2 regions of the Anabaena sp. WFMT genome follow, and region 1 is predicted to be linked to the other one. Evidence: predicted binding sites of a transcription regulator. Region 1 holds the regulator's gene; the other holds the start of a gene.
What was found. The regulator HrcA, encoded in region 1, represses chaperone genes, less so after heat shock. The targets are predictions, from matches to a motif close to TTAGCACTCNNGANTCNNGAGTGCTAA.

Region 2: a site for HrcA is predicted at 3,355-3,381, ahead of groL (chaperonin GroEL). Genes of this name have one in related genera too.

What each region holds. Positions count from the first base shown of each region.
Region 1 covers NZ_JBPWOA010000006.1:54,573-60,092, reverse strand. The annotation lists gene ACSQ6I_RS05055 (hypothetical protein) at 82-567, opposite strand; gene ACSQ6I_RS05050 (DUF3352 domain-containing protein) at 678-2,342, opposite strand; gene ACSQ6I_RS05045 (rhodanese-like domain-containing protein) at 2,404-2,763, shown strand; gene hrcA (heat-inducible transcriptional repressor HrcA) at 3,135-4,232, shown strand; gene ACSQ6I_RS05035 (DUF2834 domain-containing protein) at 4,245-4,889, shown strand; gene ACSQ6I_RS05030 (class I SAM-dependent methyltransferase) at 5,003-5,520, shown strand, end outside.
Region 2 covers NZ_JBPWOA010000002.1:107,849-113,368, forward strand. The annotation lists gene ACSQ6I_RS00755 (R3H domain-containing nucleic acid-binding protein) at 1-18, opposite strand, end outside; gene ldpA (circadian clock protein LdpA) at 109-1,293, opposite strand; gene groL (chaperonin GroEL) at 1,637-3,322, opposite strand; gene ACSQ6I_RS00770 (MraY family glycosyltransferase) at 3,481-4,563, shown strand; gene fabG (3-oxoacyl-[acyl-carrier-protein] reductase) at 4,702-5,442, opposite strand.

The DNA.
Region 1 (5,520 bases):
TTGATGATTGGGGACTGGGGACTGGGGACTGGGGACTGGGTAGTAATTGATAATTACGAATTACGAATTACGAATTACGAATTATTGTTCTACCGTCAAAGTGTAGTTATGCTTGAATCCGCGATTAAATGTACCTACCCAAACGCGATATTTGCCACGTTTCCATTTGCTGCCAATCACACTAGCATCTTTGCTTCTACCTGTATCATCACCACAACGAATTGTTTCGTCGTCTGGACCTTGGATAAATAGAGTGGTGTCATGGCCACTCTTAACTAGTATTTTCAGTTGATCGAAATCTTTTTCTAAGACGAGGATGTGATCAGGATTGGGATCACCAAAGCCGATGCAAATATTTTTATCGCGATCGCGGTTGCTCATGGCAGATAATGAATACGATCCGCCTGTATAACCAGTCACAGTTCCTTGTCCTGGTTCAAAACCTGGTAACAACTTCACAGTTCCAAAATTTGCTGTCTCTGCGGCTACAGGTGTAGCTATCATGGCGATAATTGTAGCTAACAGCCAGCCACCTCGAAAGTGAAGCCAGAAGCGACGATCTCTCATGTTAGCTCTCCCAGATGTTGATTTTTGTGACTATCTATACTAATTTTATGTAAAAAAAGAGCCAATTGCTAGTGCTTGTGTCACATTTCCAGGTGACACAGATAGCACTTTTAGCGATTAAGCTGCAAGAACACGCCACCTTTGAGAGTTCCTGGCTGACTACCATAACTACTGACTGTAAGCGATCGCAGATTATCAAAGAGTGGTTTTCCTAACACTTCCACAAATTTGAGAATTGGTAGCTGACTTTCAAGAATGTTTTTACTCTTTTTCCAGTCAATATATATGTATCCTTGGTTGGATTGGGGGAAGGTAGCAATACTATTTTGAAAATTGCGATCATCAACAAGAGAATTTTCTTGATGTGTAAGAATTTTCTCCATCGTTGCTAGGTCTGAGGTAAAAATTTCATAATTATCAATGTTTGTATGCACTCCTCCAATTTTGGCTTCGACGTTGACGGCTGTTTTGTCTTCAGTAGTAGCGGTTAACTCTGTCCACGCGGAGACTTTTTGCTTGTTGAGAATAAGAGAACTAACATTAAAACCATTGTTGATAGCGATGTTATCTAACCTAGCTATACCTGTTTCTAATTGCGGCGTTTTTTCCACCACAAACATCCAATTTGCTTGATTGGCTAAAAGTGGGTTATCTTCAGTTAGGGATGCGATCGCATATTCTCCTGTCACCCAACTAAAAATATCCTTACTCAAGTTGAGATTCCAGCGTTTTTGGAAATCCACCAAAGGTTTAACCCAGCGAGAAATAGCTTGTTCCTCAGAACCGTAGATTGTTGCTGTTCCTTGTTTCCACAGTTTTGCTAAATCGCTTGCACCTAAATTACTTAAATTCACCCCACCAACAGCCAAACCTGCCGATTCGGGAATATAGTGCAATGCACCCACAGGTTTAGACAATAATAGAGATGGAGGAGCAACTTTTGTAGTTGCTAAAAATGTGCTTTCCGCCAGCAATCCTTGGGGATTTAATACTAAAGAAACAATTTGGCTATCATAGATTGATTCTACTAATTCCCATCCTTGCCACTTAGCAACTATGGGCAGATTCAAAAAAGCTACAGCTACAGCATCTTTAGGCAACTCTTGAACAGCTTTTTGATATTCAGGAGAATCACTCAAATTCAATTGCGGTGCTTGGACATTATTAATCGCTTCTCGTAAAACCTTAGCATCATTAGCAAACAAAACAAAATTATCAACAACCGCACCAGCTAAACGATTTTGAATTTTTTCAGGTGTTATTACTTCTGGGGTATCAGAAAGCAACTTCACACCTTTGTATTGTTCAACCGCCAAATTTGCTCCAGCTAAAGCCCGTTTGGAGAATAATAACTCTACAAACTCACGGCTTTTTTCTGGCTTTTCAGTGGAAAGCGCCATCAGATACCCTGGTTGCAGTCCGTTTTCTGGGTCGCGGTCTATATCTTCACTAGTAACAGCTAGTGTAATTTCATTACTTAGCCAAGGTTTGATATCATCTTGGAAATCTATATTACTTTTTGCCAATAAACTGTTTTTGAGCTTAGAAATGTCCCCTTTTTGCTCTATTGCTTGCAAACGGTCGGGATTTATTAATAATGACACCATCACAGGTGACATTTTTGACACAAATATAGCAGCCCCAGGTTCAGATTTAGGAACACTGAGGTTGAATGGACTTTTACCAAAAAACCAATAAAAGCCAGCAATACCAATTAGTAGCAAGACGATGACACCAGCTACCAGGAAACCATAAAATGAGCGTTGACTGTTCACTAAACCTATTTTCCAGCTTTTCTGTCACCATGAATAGTATAGGATCGTTTAGAAAAACTACATGACAGGTACATCTTTTGTTCAACCCTTTGCCTCAATTAGCGTAGAAGAACTAGCACAACGTCTTGCAGCAGGTGATTCTAGTTTGCAGCTAATGGATGTGCGCGAACCCCAAGAAGTTGAAATAGCAAGCCTGGAAGGGTTTGTCAACCTGCCCCTGAGTGAATTTGCCGAATGGGGTGAGCAAGTCCCCACCCGCTTTGATCCCCATGCAGAAACCCTTGTCCTGTGTCATCATGGTGTGCGCTCTGCTCAGATGTGTCAATGGTTAGTTGCTCAAGGATTTACAAATGTTAAAAATATTACGGGTGGTATTTCTGCTTATTCGATATTAGTTGATTCTTCAGTTCCTCAGTATTAACATTGGTAGACAGGGGGCAGGAGGCAGAAGTTTAGTATTTTTAACTTGATTTGTCCTCCTCAATTCCATTCCCTGTCTATCAAATAAATAAATCAGTATCGAAAAATACAGCATTGCTTAGAAGCTTATGAAAGAATACAGAAAAAGATGAAAATCTCATCTTAAACGCAGCTTTTGGTGCTATGGTCAAGCTGTATCAGGTAATACGCTGTGATGATGAATTAAGGGTAACTTTTGCGTTAATCACCATCATACGAGTATATAATTTGCTATCTTAATTAAATAATTATTAACCTTTTTTTGCTTTGCGGTTATAGCCACAATATTTTTTCAACCTTTGATTAAAATTTGCCTTCAGTAAAATATCACCTATGCAAGTTCAGCTGACAAATCGACAACAGCATATACTTTGGGCAACTGTACGCCACTACATTGCTACGGCAGAGCCTGTTGGCTCTAAAGCTCTAATTGAGGAGTTTGACCTTGGTGTTAGTTCTGCAACTATTCGCAATGTCATGGGTGTTTTAGAAAAATCTGGTTTACTTTACCAACCACATACTTCAGCGGGGAGGATACCTTCTGATTCTGGTTATCGCACTTATGTTGATCAACTAATTACACCTTCTTTCCGAGATGGTACACGAACAGAAGCTTTAACTAAAGAGGTAGAAGCCGCATTACAACAACGTCTACATTGGGAAGATTGGAGTTTGGAAGCTCTATTGCAAGGTGCTGCACAAATTTTAGCAACTTTGAGTGGCTGCATTACTTTGATTACTATGCCACAACCGACTACTGCACAGTTACGACATTTGCAATTAGTGCAGATTGAACCTGGTACAATTATGCTGATTGTGGTGACAGATGGTTATGAGACGCATTCTAAGGTGATGGATTTATTCACAGCGTCGTCAGAAACTAAACCTGATCCTGAGGTAATTGATCATGAGTTGCAAATTGTATCCAATTTTCTAAATAGTCACTTACGAGGCCGCAGTTTGTTGGAGTTAGCTAAACTTGACTGGAGTGAATTAGACCAAGAGTTTCAACGCTATGGTGAATTCTTGAAAAATTCAATTGCAGAGTTGACACGTCGCACTCTAGCACCAGCTGCAACACAAATTATGGTGCGGGGGGTAGGGGAAGTTTTGCGTCAGCCAGAATTTTCCCAATTACAGCAAGTACAAACTATCATCCATCTTTTGGAAGAAGAACAAGAACAGTTGTGGCGTTTAATCTGTGAGGAACCAGAAACTGAGGAAACTGGTAAATCAAGGGTAACAGTTCGTATTGGTGCAGAAAACCCACTAGAACCAATTCGTGGTTGTACTTTAATTTCTTCTACCTATCGTCGGGGTTCTATACCGGTAGGGAGTGTGGGAGTTTTGGGACCAACTCGTTTAGACTATGAAAGTGCGATCGCAGTTGTAGCCGCAGCAGCAGATTATCTCTCAGAAGCTTTTAGTTAAATTGCCTAAATCATGTTGAGAAAAATTGCCTTTGGTTTGTTATGGCTAGGATTTATTTCCTATGCCTTTTTCTTTGCTCCTCCTGATAATTTCCCAGAGAGTTTAGAATTAATTAAAAATCTGTCTACAGGTAATTGGCAAGGTATTAATCCTATAATAATTGCCTTATTTAATATCATGGGTATTTGGCCTTTAATCTATAGTGCCGTATTATTTATAGATGGTAGAGGGCAAAAAATACCAGCTTGGCCGTTTGCTACAGCTTCCTTTGCAGTTGGTGCATTTGCACTTTTACCATATTTAGCTTTAAGAGAACCAAATCAAGAGTTTATAGGCAAAAAAAATTTATTTCTGAAAATCTTCGATTCGCGTATAACTGGCATTTTATTAACATTAGGTGCTGGTGTTTTAGTTGCTTATGGTTTCCAAGGAGATTGGGCTAATTTTTTACAACAATGGCAAACTAGCCGTTTTATTCATGTAATGAGTTTAGACTTTTGTATGTTGAGTCTATTATTTCCGGCCTTATTAGGAGATGATATGACACGACGTGGTTGGAAAGATAATCAATTATTTTGGTTATTTGCTTTAATTCCTCTATTTGGGGCGTTGATTTATTTATGTGTGCGGCCACCTCTAAAAGCAGTAGATGGGTAAAAGAGAATACAACAAAAATTATTTACACCTACAACTTGATAAAATTTTGTGATTCAAAAACGATAGATACATTCAATTGCATTTAAAATCTACAAACTAGGAAAATTAAAAATATGCCAGATTCTATAAAAGTCGAAATTAATCAAAATGAATCGTTTCTCCCCAAAAAATTTTTTAACGAACAATGGCAGCTTTATCAAAAAGTGTTAAATAAGAATTACATGGGACACCACGAAATTTATGTTGTGCTACATGAATTACTACTTAACTACTTTCAAAAACCTTTTACTATGCTTGATATTGGGTGTGGTGATGCTAGTTTCACCTCTCAAGCTTTACTAAATACCCAAATTGCTGAATATACAGGTATAGATTTATCAAATCCGGCACTTAAAGGGGCTGAAAAGAATCTAGCCGTAACTAAATGTAAAACAAATTTTATTAAAGGAGATTGCTGGGAATTAACTTCTGAATTAGCGAAAAATAAAGAGAATAAATTTAATGTGATTTTAATATCTTTTGCTCTCCATCATCTGCAAATTGAGGAAAAAGATAATTTAATTAAGCAGGTTAAAAAACTCCTAATACCAGGTGGTATTTTTATTCTCATTGATATTGTGCGTAAAGAAGA
Region 2 (5,520 bases), on a different contig from region 1:
ATCTTCTGTAATCGTCATGCTTTCTATGGTGACTGACGTTTTGAGAGATAATTAGGACACTTTTTTGCGGGAGTTCCCACAGTTGGGGAAAGTGACCGGAATGAGCGATTAGGGCGATCGCTCCGCTAGTTGCAGCGATCGCTGTGACTTGAGTTGGGAAACGAGAGTATGGGCAAGCTCTACAGCCTGCCAGAGTAATTCCGGTTCTTCTTCCAGGCGGATAGAGGTCTTAATACTAGTGTTACTCACCTCCTTATTTTCTAACTTTTCAAGAATGGGTGACAGCAATACGCGAGCGTAGCTACCGTAGGCAACCCCGGCTATGGAGGCAGAGGGGCGGGGTGCAGGGTGCAGTGGAGATGAATTTTCCCCCTTGCTCCCTGCTCCCTGCTCCCTTGCCTCTTGCAGCAGTCCCAGTTCCTTCAACTTAGGAACGGTGTAACTATTTGTGCCTCCTGCTAACTGCACATATCCCGGTAGGTTTGCTGCCAAAACTTTTTGCCCTAATTTTACTGCGGCAATGGTGGTTCCATCTCCAATATCACCACTCATAGAGCGCCCGTCTGTTTGCCAAATTACAACTTGGGGACGGGGGGACATAAGATTATAAATTGCTTGGAGGTAGTCAATTAATCCCTCACCATCGTTACAACTGATGGCTATTACCTTTAAATTAACTGCCCAAGGTGTGGCAATTGCTGCCCACAAACGCTGGAATTCTGCCAAACGCCCTATTTGTGTATGAATTTCTATGGCATCTATTCCCGTTGACATGATCAATGGTGCGATCGCTCCCGGCGTTGACACATATGATGCTGTATCAATCATCTCATAAGGACAGGCTGGAATGCAACGACCACAGCCATAACATTTTTCAGCCACAATTCCTGAATAGCTATCTTTGAGATTATTAAACACAATCGCTTGTGCAGGACAAATTTTTTCACAGGGTCTAGGGCAATCTGTTGGACAATTTCTAGAATTAAACTCTGCTTTTCTAAAATGGGGGTCTTCTCCATCATTGAGACTGACCATTAACAAAGGTAAATTACCTTGAAAACCAAAGCCTCGCTTCTGGGCATCCCTAACCAGATCCTTCGCTGCTTGTAAACCTGCTTGGGCAGCCGCAATCACCGCCGGATCAGCTGCCACATCTATGCAGTCAGCGCCCGCCAAAGTGTAGGCTAATGTTAAACTTCTGACCGCAGGTAAATGTTGGAAACTGGCTCCACAAATCAACTTGAACCAGTGACCCTGTTGCAGGGATTGTAAAGGGGCTAACATATCACTCACACTTCTATTATGCTTTTATCTGCATGGAAATTACGACCGTAATCAAGAAAAAATCATAATTTTCTCAAGACACAAAAAAACAGTTTGCCCTTTTGTGAAGACAAACTGTATAAAAAATCAAAATTTATCAAACAGAATACAGGAGTAGTAGGGGCGAAGCATTCGGGCGATCAATTATCAGTTTTTGGCCAAGGCTATTTTCCGAATGCTGATGCCTCCGGCACGCTACGCGAACGCCCGTACAGGAGTCAGGAGGAACTCCATAAAACTGGCGAATGCCTCCTGTTTTTTTACTCAGCACTCAATACTCAGTACTCGGTACTCGGTACTCGGTACTCGGTACTTAGAACATACCCATACCGCCCATGCCGCCCATACCGCCCATGCCGCCCATACCGCCCATACCGCCCATACCGCCCATACCACCCATATCAGGGGCAGCAGCAGCTTGTTTTTCAGGTTTCTCAACAATGATGGCTTCGGTTGTTAAAACCATTCCCGCAATAGAAGCGGCGTTTTGCAAAGCGGAACGGACAACTTTGGCAGGATCAATAATACCTGCGGCGATTAAATCTTCAAATATTCCAGTAGCAGCGTTATAGCCGATGTTAATGTCTGTTTCCTTGACTTTAGAAACAATCACAGTACCTTCAACACCAGCGTTATCTGCAATTTGCCGTAGGGGAGCTTCTAAGGCTCTTTGGACAATTTCTGCGCCAATTCTTTCTTCAGGATCAAGGGTGTTCTTGATTGCATCTATTTGCAAAGACAGGTGAATTAAGGTTGTACCACCACCGGGAACAATGCCTTCTTCGACTGCGGCTTTGGTGGCGTTGAGTGCGTCTTCAATCCGCAGTTTGCGGTCTTTGAGTTCGGTTTCTGTAGCTGCACCCACTTTAATGACTGCCACACCACCAGCTAGTTTGGCAATGCGTTCTTGTAGTTTTTCGCTATCGTAGTCGGAATCAGTTTCTTCCAACTGTTTACGAATTTGAGCAATCCGCTTTTGTACCTCTGGCTTGATGTCACTAGCAGATACAATTGTGGTGTTTTCTTTGTCAATGGTGATTTGGCGGGCAGTTCCCAGCATTTCTAAAGTTGCGGTATCCAAACTTAAACCGATTTCTTCAGAAATCATCTGTCCATCGGTGAGGATCGCGATATCTTGTAATAAAGCTTTGCGGCGTTCACCAAAGCCAGGAGCTTTGATAGCAGCAACTGCCAATACACCCCGCGCTTTGTTGACAACTAAAGTCGCCAAAGCGTCGCCATCTACATCTTCGGCAATTATCAGTAAAGGTTGACCTAACCGGGCAACTTTTTCTAAGACAGGTACTAAATCCTGAATGCTGCTGATTTTTTTGTCGGTAATCAGGATACGGGCGTTTTCAAATTCCACCGTCATCCGTTCGTTGTTGGTGATGAAGTATGGAGAAATGTAACCCCGGTCAATTTGCATCCCTTCCACTACTTCTAATTCGGTAGTGAGGGATTTGGATTCTTCTACGGTGATTACGCCATCTTTGGTGACTTTTTCCATAGCTTCAGCAATCATATTGCCGACTTCTTCGTCATTACCAGCCGAAACGGTAGCTACTTGAGCGATCGCACTTCCTTCTACTGGTTTGGCAATTTTAGCAATTTCTTGCACGAGTGCCTCAACGGTTTTATCAATTCCCCGCTTCAAGCTAATAGGGTTAGTACCTGCGGCAACGTTCTTGAGTCCTTCTCGAACTAAAGCTTGTGCTAGAACCGTAGCAGTAGTAGTTCCATCCCCAGCCACATCCTTGGTTTTGGATGCCACTTCTTGGATTAGTCTAGCTCCAGTGTTTTCCAAAGGATCTTCTAATTCAATTTCCTTGGCAACAGTGATACCATCGTTGACAATTTGAGGTATACCAAATTTTTTTTCTAAAAGGACGTTGCGACCTTTTGGCCCCAAGGTGATTTTCACCGCATCAGCCAGAGCGTTAATACCCTTTTCTAATGCCCGCCGTGATTCTTCATCAAATGCAATAATTTTCGCCATGTTTAATTTCTCTAGCGCTTCCATTAGACAATTTAGCACTCACAGGCAAAGAGTGCTAAGTCCCTTAGCCACTCAAATTAAGAAATTCTAATAAAAAATTGATTAATATTACAATTGATGCTGATTTTCAATACTAGCAGTAATGGTTAAAGTGGGAGATGAACCTAGACAACTCCCTTAAGTCTCTTGGCATTGCTAACCCTAGCGGCACCGGCTGGTTAGCGGTAGTATTTACTTTTATTTTGGCTTGGTTTGTGACTTGGCGTTTAATTCCGGCAATACGTCAATTTGCCTTGCGGGTCGGTTGGGCAGACCAACCCAATGCCCGACGACTTAACCAAGAACCTTTACCTAATGCCGGAGGTTTGGCTATCTATGCCGGTGTTATTGCCGCTTTGGTGTTGGCTAGTCTCTTACGACCTATTGAACTCCAAGGGGTGTTAGCTCAGGTACTAACAATCCTTTTGGGAGGATCTATCTTAGTCCTGGTTGGCTTTATTGATGATCAATTTGGCTTACCTCCTTCTGTGCGTTTGTGGGCGCAGATGATCACGGCACTCTTGCTGGTAGCAAATGGCATTAGTATTAAAGTTACTTTTGGTACACCCATAGACTCGCTATTGTCGATGGCGTTGACAGTGTTGTGGGTAGTAGGTATTACCAATGCCATCAACCTGATGGACGGTATGGATGGTTTGGCGGGAGGAATCAGTTTTATTACCGCCATGAGTTTGTTAGGGGTTTCGGCTCAGTTTAATAATCGAGCCGCAGCAACCTTAGTTTTAGCCGCTTTAGCAGGTGCTGCACTGGGATTTTTGAGGCACAATTTCTATCCCTCACGGATCATTATGGGTGATGCCGGGGCATATTTTTTCGGCTACGTATTAGCAGCAACTAGTATTTTAGGAAAACTCCAACAAAACACCGTTTATGCTCTTGTACCCACGGTTTTATTTCTGATGTTGCCAGTATTAGATACCACTCAGGTTTTTGTACGGCGACTTCTAGCAGGAAAAAACCCCCTGAGTACTCCCGGTAAAGACCATTTACATCACCGTTTGTTGGCTTGGGGGTTATCCCAACGCCACGCAGCTTTGACTCTGTGGTCAATTACTTTGTTTTTTAATTTGCTGGCTATGAGAATACAAGGTATGACTTTACCAGTTATGGCTACATCTGCCGCTAGTATTATTTTGCTTTTGGGTTTTACTATCTGGCAAAGAATACGTAGTAATTCGTAATTGATAATTCGTAATTCGTAATTGAATTAATAATACTAAGGTTGTGCAAGTACGCACATTCCGCGCATTTATACCACGGTCTTAATTAATGTATTTCTTCCTTTACATGGCGGTAAATTACGAATTACGAATTACGAGTTACATGACCATTCCCCCGTCTACATTCAAGACTTGACCAGTGATGTAAGCTGCTGCGGGATCAGCTGCAAGAAAGCGCACCATACCAGCAATTTCTTCAGGTTGACCGTAGCGACCCAGGGGGATGAATTGGAGAATATTTTCGGCTTTGACATCGCTGGTCATGTCGGTGGTGATAAAGCCAGGAGCGACGGCGTTAACGGTGATGCCACGGGAAGCTAGTTCTTTAGCAACTGTTTTGGTAAAACCAATCACACCTGCTTTGGCGGCGCTGTAGTTGGCTTGTCCTGGGTTGCCCATTTGTCCAGCGACGGAGGCAATATTAATAATTCGCCCAGAACGTTGTTTAAGCATAATTTTGCTGACAAGTTTTGTACATAAAAATACACCAGTTAAATTTAGGTCTATAACTGCTTGCCAATCTTCTAATTTCATTCGTAATAGTAAGGTGTCGCGGGTAATGCCTGCATTATTAACCAAAATATCGACACGCTTAAACTTGTCAATGGTGGTGTTAATGAGTGTCTCTACTTGATCTGGTTGAGAAACGTCTGCTTTGAGTGCGAACGCATCTCCCCCATTAGCGATAATTTCTGCTACTACTTCGTCTGCTGCTGCGCTAGAACTGGCATAGTTGACAACTACTTTAGCGCCTTGAGATGCTAGTTGGAGTGCGATCGCTCTCCCAATTCCCCGTGATGCTCCCGTGACAATCGCAACTTGATCTTTTAATAGTGTCATTTAATTTTCCTCAATATCAAACAGACCATTTATAAGTAAATCTTTAAAGGGTGTAACGGCGCAACATTATCGGAGTCA